DNA from 2 places in the Streptomyces sp. SudanB182_2057 genome. Region 2 is predicted to be linked to the other one. Evidence: predicted binding sites of a transcription regulator. Region 2 holds the regulator's gene; the other holds the start of a gene.

Region 1 (6,158 bases), 1.0 Mb from region 2:
CCGGTCCCTCAGGTCGGCCACCGGCAGCTCCAGTTCGGCGCCGTGGCTGCGCAGGAAGCTCAGCGCGATCTGCGCCGACTCCTTCATCACGTCACCCAGCTGGCCGGTCAGGGTCAGGCCCGCCGCGCCCGTCTCCGGGTCGGCCAGGGACGCCTCCACGTAGAGCACGTCGCCGCCGGCGCCGGTGACCGCGAGACCGGTGGCCACGCCGGGCACCGCCGTACGGCGCTCGGCCGGGTCCTGGGCGGACTCGGGCACGTGGTGCGGCCGGCCGATCAGGTCGCGCAGGTCGCCGTCGGTGACGGTGAACGGCAGCTCCCGCTCGCCCAGTTCGTGCCGGGCGGCGACCTTGCGGAGCAGGCGCGCGATCGAGCGTTCCAGGGTGCGCACGCCCGCCTCGCGCGTGTACTCGCCGGCCAGCTTGCGCAGGGCGCTCTCCTCCAGGGTGACCTCGTCCCGGTCCAGGCCGGCCCGCTCCAGCTGGCGCGGGAGCAGGTGGTCGCGGGCGATGACGACCTTCTCGTCCTCGGTGTAGCCGTCCAGGCGGACGATCTCCATGCGGTCGGCGAGCGCCTCCGGGATGGCCTCCAGCACGTTGGCGGTGGCGAGGAAGACCACGTCGGAGAGGTCCAGCTCGACCTCCAGGTAGTGGTCGCGGAAGGTGTGGTTCTGCGCCGGGTCGAGGACTTCGAGCAGGGCGGCGGCCGGGTCGCCCCGGAAGTCGGAGCCCACCTTGTCGATCTCGTCCAGCAGGATCACCGGGTTCATCGACCCGGCCTCCTTGACGGCGCGCACGATCCGGCCGGGCAGCGCGCCGACGTAGGTGCGGCGGTGGCCGCGGATCTCGGCCTCGTCGCGGACGCCGCCGAGGGCGACCCGGACGAACTTGCGGCCCATGGCGTGCGCGACGGACTCGCCGAGGCTGGTCTTGCCGACGCCGGGCGGGCCGACGAGGGCCAGCACCGCGCCGCCGCGCCGCCCGCCGACGACGCCCAGGCCGCGGTCGGCGCGCCGCTTGCGCACGGCCAGGTACTCGGTGATGCGCTCCTTGACGTCCTCCAGGCCCGCGTGCTCGGCGTCGAGCACGGCCCTGGCGCCCCGGATGTCGTACGCGGAAGCGCTGTCATCGGTCCGCTCGTTCCACGGCATCTCCAGGACGGTGTCCAGCCAGGTGCGGATCCAGGAGCCCTCGGGCGACTGGTCGGAGGCGCGCTCCAGCTTGTCGACCTCCTTCAGGGCGGCCTCGCGGACCTTCTCCGGCAGGTCGGCGGCCTCCACGCGGGCGCGGTAGTCGTCGGACTCCTCGGCCGCGTCCTTGGAGTTCTCGCCGTTCAGCTCGCGCAGTTCCTTGCGCACGGCCTCCAGCTGACGGCGCAGCAGGAACTCGCGCTGCTGCTTGTCGACGCCTTCCTGGACGTCCTTGGCGATGGTCTCGGCCACCTCCTGCTCGGCGAGGTGGTCGCGCAGCTGCTGGGCGGCGAGGCGGAGTCGGGCCACCGGGTCGGCGGTCTCCAGCAGTTCGAGCTTCTGCTCGGTGGACAGGAAGGGCGAGTAGCCGGAGTTGTCGGCCAGCGCGGAGACGTCGTCGATGGCCTGGACGCGGTCCACGACCTGCCAGGCGCCGCGCTTGCGCAGCCAGCTGGTGGCGAGCGCCTTGTACTCCTTGACCAGTTCGGCGACCTGGCCCGGCAGCGGCTCCGGCACGCCCTCCTCGACGCCGGCGCCCTCGACCCAGAGCGCGGCGCCCGGCCCGGTGGTGCCGGCGCCGATGCGGACCCGGCTCCGGCCGCGGATCAGGGCCCCGGGGTCACCGTCGGCGAGCCGGCCCACCTGCTCCACCGTGCCGAGGACGCCGGTCCTGGCGTACGTGCCGTCGACCCGCGGCACCAGCAGCACCTTGGGCTTGCCGGGTTCGGAGCGGGCGGCGGCCTGCGCGGCCTCCACCGCGGCCCGCACCTCGGCGTCGCTCAGGTCCAGCGGAACCACCATGCCGGGCAGTACCACCTCGTCGTCGAGCGGCAGCACGGGCAGGGTCAGTGTGAACGCCGGTGACTCAGCAGCCATGATCTCCCCTTAGGCAGTCAACTTGAGCTATGCCGACTCAATGTTCTGGCGGGGCCGATTGTTCCCGGGTATTTGTTCGCTCTGAGCGATCAGTTGCTCCCGCCGGCGTACCCGGGGCCGCGGCGGCGAGGACCGGCGCACGTCGGCCTCGCACCCGCAGGCCGCCCCGCCCCCGTTCCGTACCACTCGTCCGTGGGGGTCCTGTGCAATTCCCGTGACCGACCGGCCCCGTTCGAGCAGGATGGGGGGCATGACTGCCGTGTACGACACCCCCGTGGTCCTGGATCGACGCGAAGGCCCGTACGGCGAGGTGGTGCTGCGCAGGCACGGTGCGCTCCTGCAGATCATCGCCAACGGCTGCTTCCTGATGGACACCTCCGACGGCCGCTCGGAGCGGCTGCTGGTCGACGCCGCCCGTGACGCGCTGGACGGGCGCGCGGCCCCGGCGGTGCTGATCGGCGGTCTCGGCGTGGGCTTCTCGCTCGCACACGCGGCCGCCGATCCGCGGTGGGGCCGGATCACCGTGGTGGAGCGCGAGCCCGCCGTCGTCGACTGGCACCGGGACGGCCCGCTCGCCGAGATCTCCGCCGACGCCCTCGCCGACCCCCGTACCACGATCGTCCGCGCCGACCTCGTCGCGTACGTCAATGAGACATGCGACACGTTCGACGCGCTCTGCCTCGACATCGACAACGGCCCCGGCTGGACCGTCACCGAGGACAACGACAGCCTCTACTCACCGGCCGGACTGGCGGCCTGCGCAAGGGTGTTGAGGCCCGGCGGAGTACTCGCCGTATGGTCCGCCCGACCCTCTCCGGAATTTGAAGGAACCTTGCGGAATGCCGGGTTCCAGCAGGTGCGTACCGAAGAGGTGCCGGTTGCCCGGGGCGTTCCCGACGCCGTCCACCTCGCCGTCCGACCTGGATAGCGACAGCGCGGCGAGTCCCCGTAATGTGCTGCCCTGACGCGGATCATTCAGCCGATCGGGCAAGCGTCGGACGCAGACATGGGATCACCCCACGGATTCCGGAAAGCAACACAACAGGGGCGGGCGATGGAGCAGACACACACCTCCCAGAGCGGCGCGGCGACGACCACCCCGGGCGCACAGCGCCGGGTGCTGGTCGTCGAGGACGACCCGACGATCGTCGACGCCATCGCGGCCCGGCTCCGTGCCGAGGGATTTCTGGTGCAGACGGCGGCCGACGGTCCGGCCGCCGTCGACACGGCCGAGGCATGGCAGCCCGACCTGCTGATCCTCGACATCATGCTGCCCGGCTTCGACGGGCTGGAGGTGTGTCGGCGGGTGCAGGCGCAACGGCCGGTGCCGGTGCTGATGCTGACCGCGCGGGACGACGAGACGGACATGCTGGTCGGACTCGGCGTGGGCGCCGACGACTACATGACCAAGCCGTTCTCCATGCGTGAGCTGGCGGCCCGGGTGCACGTGCTGCTGCGCCGGGTGGAGCGGGCCGCGCTGGCCGCCGCCACGCCCCGCACCGGCATCCTGCGCCTCGGCGAGCTGGAGATCGACCACGCCCAGCGCCGGGTGCGGGTGAAGTCCGAGGACGTCCACCTGACGCCGACCGAGTTCGACCTGCTGGTGTGCCTGGCGAACACCCCGCGCGCGGTGCTCTCCCGGGAGCAGCTGCTGGCCGAGGTGTGGGACTGGGCGGACGCCTCCGGCACCCGCACGGTCGACAGCCACATCAAGGCGCTGCGCCGCAAGATCGGCGCCGAGCGGATCCGGACCGTGCACGGCGTGGGCTACGCGCTGGAGACACCGGCCCCGTGAGCGGCAGCGGGCGCCAGGCCGCACGGAGGAGCCCCGGGGCCCTCGGCGAGGAACCCTGGGGCGGCATACGCCCGTTCTCGATCAAGACCAAGCTGGGCGCGCTGGTCGTCATCGCGGTGCTCATCACCACCGGCCTGTCGCTCGTCGCGGTGCACACCCGGACGGAGCTGCGCTTCATCACGGTCTTCTCGATGATCGCCACCCTGCTCATCACCCAGTTCGTGGCGCACTCGCTGACCATGCCGCTGGACGAGATGAACACGGTGGCCCGCTCCATCTCGCAGGGCGACTACACGCGCCGGGTGCGGGAGAACCGCCGCGACGAACTCGGCGACCTGGCCCAGACGATCAACGTCATGGCCGACGAGCTGGAGGCCCAGGACAACCAGCGCAAGGAGCTGGTGGCGAACGTCTCGCACGAGCTGCGCACCCCGATCGCCGGGCTGCGCGCGGTGCTGGAGAACATCGTCGACGGGGTCACCGAGGCCGACCCGGAGACCATGCGGACGGCGCTGAAGCAGACCGAGCGGCTGGGCCGCCTGGTGGAGACCCTGCTGGACCTGTCCCGGCTGGACAACGGCGTGGTGCCGCTGAAGGCGCGCCGGTTCGAGGTGTGGCCGTACCTCTCGGGCGTGCTGAAGGAGGCCAACATGGTCGCCTCCGTGCGCGCGGACATCGCCTCCGGCTCGGGCCGCCACACCCGCACCGACGTCCATCTGCACCTGGACGTCTCGCCGCCGGAGCTGACCGCGCACGCGGACCCCGAGCGCATCCACCAGGTCGTCGCCAACCTGATCGACAACGCGGTCAAGCACAGCCCGCCGCACGGCCGGGTGACCGTGAAGGCGCGGCGCGGGCCGCAGCCGGAGTCGCTGGTGCTGGAGGTCCTGGACGAGGGCCCCGGCATCCCCCGGTCCGAGTGGCACCGGGTGTTCGAGCGGTTCAACCGGGGCGCGGTCACCCGGCCGCACGGCCCGGGCAGCGACGGCGGCACCGGGCTCGGACTGGCGATCGCCCGGTGGGCGGTGGATCTGCACGGGGGCCGGATCGGGGTGGCCGAATCCGAGCGTGGCTGCCGGATCATCGTCACTCTTCCGGGACTGACTTCCCCGGCGAGTTGACGTAGGGTCCGGACCGGAAGCACAAGATCCACGACGGTCCGCGGCGGGTTCGCGCGGCAGGACGCGTGTGATCGGCGCAGGCCCGGGCACCCGCCTGACGACGGCGGCGGCGGGCCGCGCCGGTGCACCCTTTCACCTGCGGAACCACGCTTGTTTCCCGCCATATCAAGCCCCGAAACAAGATTTCCGATGTGACTTACGCGACGATGACCTTGCCCGACCTGACCTTCCCGGCCATGGAGGCGTAGCCTTTATTCCCGCTGTCCATCACCTTGTGAAGCGGAAGAGGGCGGTTGCCGCCGTGTCGCCACAGTCCCCCAGTAACTCATCGAGTCTCTCCACCGACGACCAAGCCGGGAAGAACCCCGCGGCCGCGTTCGGTGCGAACGAATGGCTCGTCGACGAGATCTATCAGCAGTACCTCCAGGACCCGAACTCCGTAGACCGCGCCTGGTGGGACTTCTTCGCCGATTACAAGCCGGGGGCTCCTGCCACCCCGGCCCCGGCGGGTGCCGCGGCCACCGGGTCCGCACAGGCCACCACGGCCCCGCAGGCACCCGCGGCCCCGGCCCCCCAGGCCGCCGCCCCGGCCCCGAAGCCCGCCGCGGCCCCCGCTCAGGCCCCGGCCCCCGCGGCTCCCGCCGCTCCCGCGGCGAAGGCCGCCCCGGCCAAGCCGGCGCAACCCGCACAGGCGCCCGCTCAGCCGAAGCCCAAGGCCGAACCGGCGAAGGAGGCCCCCGAGGGCCCCGAGCTGGTCACGCTGCGCGGCCCGTCCGCGGCCGTGGCGAAGAACATGGACGCCTCGCTGGAGATGCCGACCGCCACCTCGGTCCGCGCCGTCCCGGTGAAGCTGCTGTTCGACAACCGGATCGTCATCAACAACCACCTCAAGCGCGCCCGCGGCGGGAAGATCTCCTTCACGCACATCATCGGGTACGCGATGGTGCAGGCCATCAAGGCCATGCCGTCGATGAACTGGTCCTACGCCGTCAAGGACGGCAAGCCGACCCTGATCAAGCCGGCGCACGTCAACCTCGGCCTGGCCATCGACCTGGTCAAGCCCAACGGTGACCGCCAGCTCGTCGTGGCCGCCATCAAGAAGGCCGAGACGCTGAACTTCTTCGAGTTCTGGCAGGCCTACGAGGACATCGTCCGCCGCGCCCGCGACGGCAAGCTGA
Region 2 (6,158 bases):
TTGGGTGGCGCTCGGCCTTCGCGTCACACCAGGGCGGTTGGGGCGGCGCGCCGGCGGCTTCGGCGCCGCCGGTCACGCCCCGGACCGGCTCACCGCCGGTCACCCGCCGGGCGGGTCACTTCAGCCCGAGCGCCGCGCAGGCCGTCCGGTACCTGGCGGTGCAGATGTCACCGGCCGAGTAGATGCCGTCCGCGATGACCGTGTCCTTGATGGTGTCCTTGGTCAGCGCGCTCACCTGGAGCAGCCGCGCCGGGATGTCCTTGGTGGTGGGGCTGTCCACCCGGTCCCGGGTGAGGGCGTCGAACTGGATGTCCTTGCCCTGGACGCGCAGGACGGCCATCTGCGCGGCGGCCTCGGCCTCGTCCGGGTAGGACTTGTAGACGCTCATGTACTGCTCGCCGGCCACGACCCGCTGCACCGCGTCCAGGTCGGCGTCCTGGCCGGTGACCGGGGGCAGACTGGTGACGCCGGCCGCCTTCAGGGCCTTGATGACACCGCCCGCCATGCCGTCGTTGGCGGAGTAGACACCGGCGATGCCGGCCTTGCCGAGCTTGGCGATCGCCTTGGCCATGTTCGCCTCGGCGTTCTCCGGCTTCCAGTCCGTGGTGTCGTAGCTGTCGGCGATCGTCACCTTGCCGTTCAGCTCGGAGAGCGCGCCCTGCTTGAACTGCTTGGCGTTGGGGTCGGTGGGCGAGCCGTTCATCATCACGATCTTGTCGGAGGTGTCGGCGGTCGAGCCCAGCGCCTCCAGCAGGGTCCGGCCCTGCACCTCGCCGACCAGTTCGTTGTCGAAGGAGACGTAGGCGTCGATCGGCCCCTCGGCCAGGCGGTCGTAGGCGATGACCGGGATGCCCGCGTCCTTGGCCTTCTGCACCTCGCCGGCGATGGCGTGCGCGTCCACCGCGTCCAGCAGGATGACGTCGGCCTTGGCGTCGATCATGTTCCGCAGCTGTTCGGCCTGGCGGGCGGCGCTCGCCTCGGCGTTGGCGTACTCGACCTTGCCCTTGTTCTTGGTGAGCTCGGCGACCTTGCGCTTGATGATGGGGTAGTCGAACATGTCGTAGCGGGTGTTCGCCTTCTCCGGCAGCAGCAGGCCCACGGTGACGTCGTCGCCCTTGGTCGGACTCGCGCTCGCCCCGTCCTCCGTCGCGTTCAGCACACCGCAGCCGGCGAGCGAGAGGGTCATCGTGGAGGCGGCCACGGACATGGCGATACGACGCATTCGGGGACTCACTTCAGGAGTGGTACGGAGGGGTACTGCGCTACGACCAGATGTCTGAAAAGACAACGCGGAGCGCCCGCCCGGCGTCAAGAAAAATCACTTAACGAGTGCGCAACACCACGCTCAGCTGCCCCTGTGAAGGTCACGCGAAACCACCTGCAAAGGGCCTTTACCCACCCTCCACCTCAAGGAAGTTCACGCGGCGGACCAGACCCGCGCAACCGGCCCGGTTCACCACGAGTCGTGATCATCGGCACCCCCGGGCCGCGCTCCGGCTCGGTCAGGCGAACGAATGATTTCGGCCAGTTCTCGGGACAACGCGAAAGGGGCCCGGTACACACCGGGCCCCTCTCCACGCGCCTGTACGCGTTCAGTCCTGCTGCTGCCGCTTGGGCCGCCACACCACCAGCGCGCTGGTCTGCTGGACCTCCTGGTACGGCACCAGGTCGCGCCGGTAGGAGGCGTGCACCGCGGCCTCGCGCTGCCGCATCGCCGCCGCCGCGCCGTCCAGGGCCGCCTCCAGCTCCGCGACCCGGGACTGGAGCGCGGCGACCTGGTTCTCCAGCTCGATGATCCGCTTGATACCGGCCAGGTTGATGCCCTCGTCCTGCGACAACTGCTGCACCTGGCGGAGCAGTTCGATGTCACGGGCCGAGTAGCGCCGCCCCCGGCCGGCGGTGCGGTCGGGGGAGACGAGGCCCAGACGGTCGTACTGGCGCAGCGTCTGCGGGTGGAGTCCGGAGAGCTGGGCCGCCACCGAGATGACGTAGACCGGTGTCTCATCGGTCAGTTCGTACGGTGCGAAACCCCCGCGCTGGCGGGGACGACGGCCATCCATCTCTCTCAAGCTCCCTTCGCGGCCTCGAACAGCTCCGCCCGCGGGTCCTCGCCCGCGGTCGCCTCGCGATACGCCTCCAGCGCCTCACGAGCCTTCCCCGACAGGTCCTCGGGAACACGCACCTCCACGGTGACCAGCAGATCGCCGCGGGTGCCGTCCTTGCGGACCGCGCCCTTGCCCCGGGCCCGCATCGTACGGCCGTTCGGGGTGCCCGGGGGCAGTTTCAGGGTGACGGGCGGACCGCCGAGGGTCGGCACCCGCACCTCGCCGCCGAGGGCCGCCTCGGGATACGTCACCGGCACGGTGACGGTGAGGTTGTCGCCCTTGCGCCCGAACACCGGGTGCTCCCGGACGTGGATGACCACGTACAGATCGCCGGCCGGGCCGCCCCGCTCGCCGGGCGCGCCCTTGCCGCGCAGCCGGATGCGCTGGCCGTCGGTCACCCCCGCGGGGATGCGGACCTGCATCGTCCGCGACGACTTGGCGCGCCCGCTGCCCTTGCACTCCTCGCAGGGGTGCTCGGCGATCAGGCCGCGGCCCTTGCAGTCGGGGCAGGGATCGGTGAGCGAGAAGCCGCCGCCGGAGCCCCGCGCGACCTGCCCGGTGCCGACGCAGGTCGGGCACACGCGCGGTGTGCCGTTCTTGTCGCCGGTGCCCGAACAGGCCTTGCAGGGCGCCTGGGAGGACATCCGCAGCGGCACCGTGGCGCCCTCGATGGCCTCCGTGAAGCTCAGCGTCACCTCGGACTCGACGTCCTGGCCGCGCCGGGGCTGGGTCCGCGGACCCGCGGCGCCGCCACGGTTGAACAAGCCCCCGAAGACGTCACCGATGCCGCCGCCGAAGCCTCCGCCCTGGGCGGCGCCGCCGAAGAGGTCGCCCAGGTCGAAGTTGAAGGAGCCGCCGGCCGCGCCCGGTCCGGGGCGGAAGCCGCCGTTGCCGAACAGCGCGCGCGCTTCGTCGTACTCCTTGCGCTTCTTGGGGTCGCCGAGGACGTCGTTCGCCTCGGAGATCTCCTTGAAGCGCTCCTCGGCCTTGGTGTTGCCCTTGTTGGCGTCCGGGTGGAACTCGCGGGCGAGCTTCCGGTACGCCTTCTTGATCTCGGCCTCGGTGGCGTCCTTGGGGACGCCGAGGACCTTGTAGTAGTCCTTCTCGATGAAGTCCTTGGTGCTCATCCCCGACGTCCCTCCTTCCCCTGTGCCGACACGTCAGCCCTCGTCCGGGCCACCGTTCTCCTTGTCGCCGTCCGCCGCGGTCTTGTCCTCGGCGGCGTCCTCCGCCTGGTCCGCCTTGACGGTCTGCGCGCCGGGCTGCGGCTCGGCCACGGCCACCCGCGCGGGGCGGATGGTGCGCTCGCCGATGCGATACCCCGGCTGGAGGATCGCCACGCAGGTCGTCTCCGTGACGTCCGGCGCGTAGCTGTGCATCAGGGCCTCGTGGATGGTCGGGTCGAAGGGCTCGCCCTCCTTGCCGAACTGCTGCAGGCCCATCTTGGCCGCGACGGTCTCCAGCGACTCGGCCACCGACTTGAAGCCGCCGACCAGCTCGCCGTGCTCCCGTGCCCGGCCGATGTCGTCGAGCACCGGGAGCAGCTCGGTCAGGAGGTTCGCCACGGCGATCTCCTTGACCGCGGCCCGGTCGCGCTCGACGCGGCGGCGGTAGTTCTGGTACTCGGCCTGGAGGCGCTGGAGGTCCGCCGTGCGCTCGCCGAGCGCCGTGCGCACCTGGTCCAGCTGGGCGACCAGCCCGGCGTTCTCTGCGTTCCCGTCCCCGGCCGGGGCCGCCCCCTCCTCGGAGGCGGCCTTCGGCTCGGCGTCGTCGGAGGTGGCGCCGGAGGGGACGTCGGGCTTCTCCTCGAAGCCCGGGGTCTCCTCCGTCACGCGGCACCGTCCTTGCGCTCGTCGTCCACGATCTCGGCGTCCACGACGTCGTCGTCCTTGGCGTCACCGGCGGTGGCACCGCCGGCCGCCTGGGCGCCCTGGGCGTCGGCGTACAGGGCCTGGCCCAGCTTCTGCGAGACGGCCGCGACCTTCTCGGTGGCGGTGCGGATCTCGGCGGTGTCCTCGCCCTTGAGCTTCTCCTTCAGCTCGGCGACGGCGGACTCCACCTCGGTCTTGACCTCGCCGGGGACCTTGTCCTCGTTGTCCTTGAGGAACTTCTCGGTCTGGTAGACGAGCTGCTCGCCCTGGTTGCGGGTCTCGGCGGCCTCGCGACGCTTGTGGTCCTCCTCCGCGTAGCGCTCGGCCTCCTCGCGCATGCGGTCGACCTCGTCCTTCGGCAGCGAGGAGCCGCCGGTGACGGTCATCTTCTGCTCCTTGCCGGTGCCGAGGTCCTTCGCCGTGACGTGCATGATGCCGTTGGCGTCGATGTCGAAGGAGACCTCGATCTGCGGGACACCGCGCGGCGCCGGCGGCAGACCGGTCAGCTCGAACATGCCGAGCTTCTTGTTGTACGCCGCGATCTCGCGCTCGCCCTGGTAGACCTGGATCTGCACCGACGGCTGGTTGTCCTCGGCCGTCGTGAAGATCTCCGAGCGCTTGGTCGGGATCGTGGTGTTGCGCTCGATGAGCTTGGTCATGATGCCGCCCTTGGTCTCGATGCCGAGGGACAGCGGGGTGACGTCGAGCAGCAGGACGTCCTTGACCTCGCCCTTGAGGACACCGGCCTGGAGCGAGGCGCCGATGGCGACGACCTCGTCCGGGTTCACACCCTTGTTGGCCTCCTTGCCGCCGGTCAGCTCCTTGACCAGTTCGGCGACGGCGGGCATACGGGTGGAGCCACCGACGAGCACGACGTGGTCGATCTCGTTGATGGAGATGCCGGCGTCCTTGATGACGTTGTGGAACGGCGTCTTGCAGCGCTCCAGCAGGTCGGCCGTCAGCTGCTGGAACTGGGCGCGGGTGAGCTTCTCGTCCAGGTGCAGCGGGCCCTCGGCGGACGCCGTGATGTACGGCAGGTTGATCGAGGTCTCGGTCGAGGAGGACAGCTCGATCTTGGCCTTCTCGGCGGCCTCACGCAGGCGCTGGAGGGCCATCTTGTCCTTGGACAGGTCCACGCCGTGGCCGGACTGGAACTGCTTGACCAGGTAGTCGACGACGCGCTGGTCCCAGTCGTCACCACCGAGGTGGTTGTCGCCGTTGGTGGCCTTCACCTCGACGACGCCGTCGCCGATCTCCAGGAGGGACACGTCGAAGGTGCCGCCGCCGAGGTCGAAGACGAGGATCGTCTGGTCGTCCTTGTCGAGGCCGTAGGCGAGCGCCGCGGCGGTCGGCTCGTTGACGATCCGCAGGACGTTCAGACCGGCGATCTCGCCGGCCTCCTTCGTCGCCTGGCGCTCGGAGTCGTTGAAGTAGGCCGGGACGGTGATGACCGCGTCCGTGACCTTCTCGCCCAGGTACGCCTCGGCGTCCCGCTTCAGCTTCTGCAGGATGAACGCGGAGATCTGCTGCGGGTTGAAGTCCTTCCCGTCCAGCCCGATCTTCCAGTCGGTGCCCATGTGGCGCTTGACGGACCGGATGGTCCGGTCGACGTTGGTGACCGCCTGGCGCTTGGCCACCTCGCCGACGAGCACCTCGCCGTTCTTCGCGAAGGCGACGACGGACGGCGTGGTCCTGGCACCCTCGGCGTTGGTGATGACGGTGGGCTCGCCGCCCTCCAGAACGCTGACGACGGAGTTAGTCGTGCCCAGGTCGATGCCGACCGCACGTGCCATGGTTGATTCCTCCAGCTGACTTGAGTGGAACAGGCTCAAGTGTGCCCGAGGAGGGCCACGGGGTCAACAGACCTGAGTCAATCGGACTCAACTCTTATCCGCTCCTTACACGCAACCGCCCGCTGACCTGCGTGGACGCCGTGCGCTGAGCCGGCGGGACAGGCACCCGAAGGAGTGCGAGGACGGCCACGGCGACGGCGACCGCGCCGGCCACCCAGAGCGCGGCCCCCTCCCCCGTCCACCCCGCGTGCACCAGTACCCCCACGAGCACCGAGGAGAACGAGGCGGCCCCCAGCAGGACGGCCGACCCCGGCGGGGTGAGCCCGAGCCGGCGCAGCCGGTGCGCGAGGTGGTCCGGGCCGCGTCGCAGCAGCGGGCGCCGGGCGGTG

The links. Region 2 encodes HspR, which represses chaperone genes until heat shock. Its sites were predicted from a motif close to TTGAGNNNNNNNNNCTCAA; they were not measured.
Region 1: the regulator HspR is predicted to act here: its motif matches at 2,087-2,105, upstream of lon (endopeptidase La).

What each region holds. Positions count from the first base shown of each region.
Region 1 is NZ_OZ186798.1:2,967,047-2,973,204, forward strand. Features, by position in the region: gene lon (endopeptidase La) at 1-2,064, opposite strand, end outside; gene ACSURM_RS12585 (spermidine synthase) at 2,315-2,992, shown strand; gene ACSURM_RS12590 (response regulator transcription factor) at 3,119-3,859, shown strand; gene ACSURM_RS12595 (HAMP domain-containing sensor histidine kinase) at 3,856-4,980, shown strand; gene ACSURM_RS12600 (multifunctional oxoglutarate decarboxylase/oxoglutarate dehydrogenase thiamine pyrophosphate-binding subunit/dihydrolipoyllysine-residue succinyltransferase subunit) at 5,282-6,158, shown strand, end outside.
Region 2 is NZ_OZ186798.1:3,976,839-3,982,996, forward strand. Features, by position in the region: gene ACSURM_RS17225 (sugar ABC transporter substrate-binding protein) at 116-1,222, opposite strand; gene ACSURM_RS17230 (heat shock protein transcriptional repressor HspR) at 1,593-2,060, opposite strand; gene dnaJ (molecular chaperone DnaJ) at 2,066-3,232, opposite strand; gene grpE (nucleotide exchange factor GrpE) at 3,266-3,937, opposite strand; gene dnaK (molecular chaperone DnaK) at 3,934-5,769, opposite strand; gene ACSURM_RS17250 (MraY family glycosyltransferase) at 5,864-6,158, opposite strand, start outside.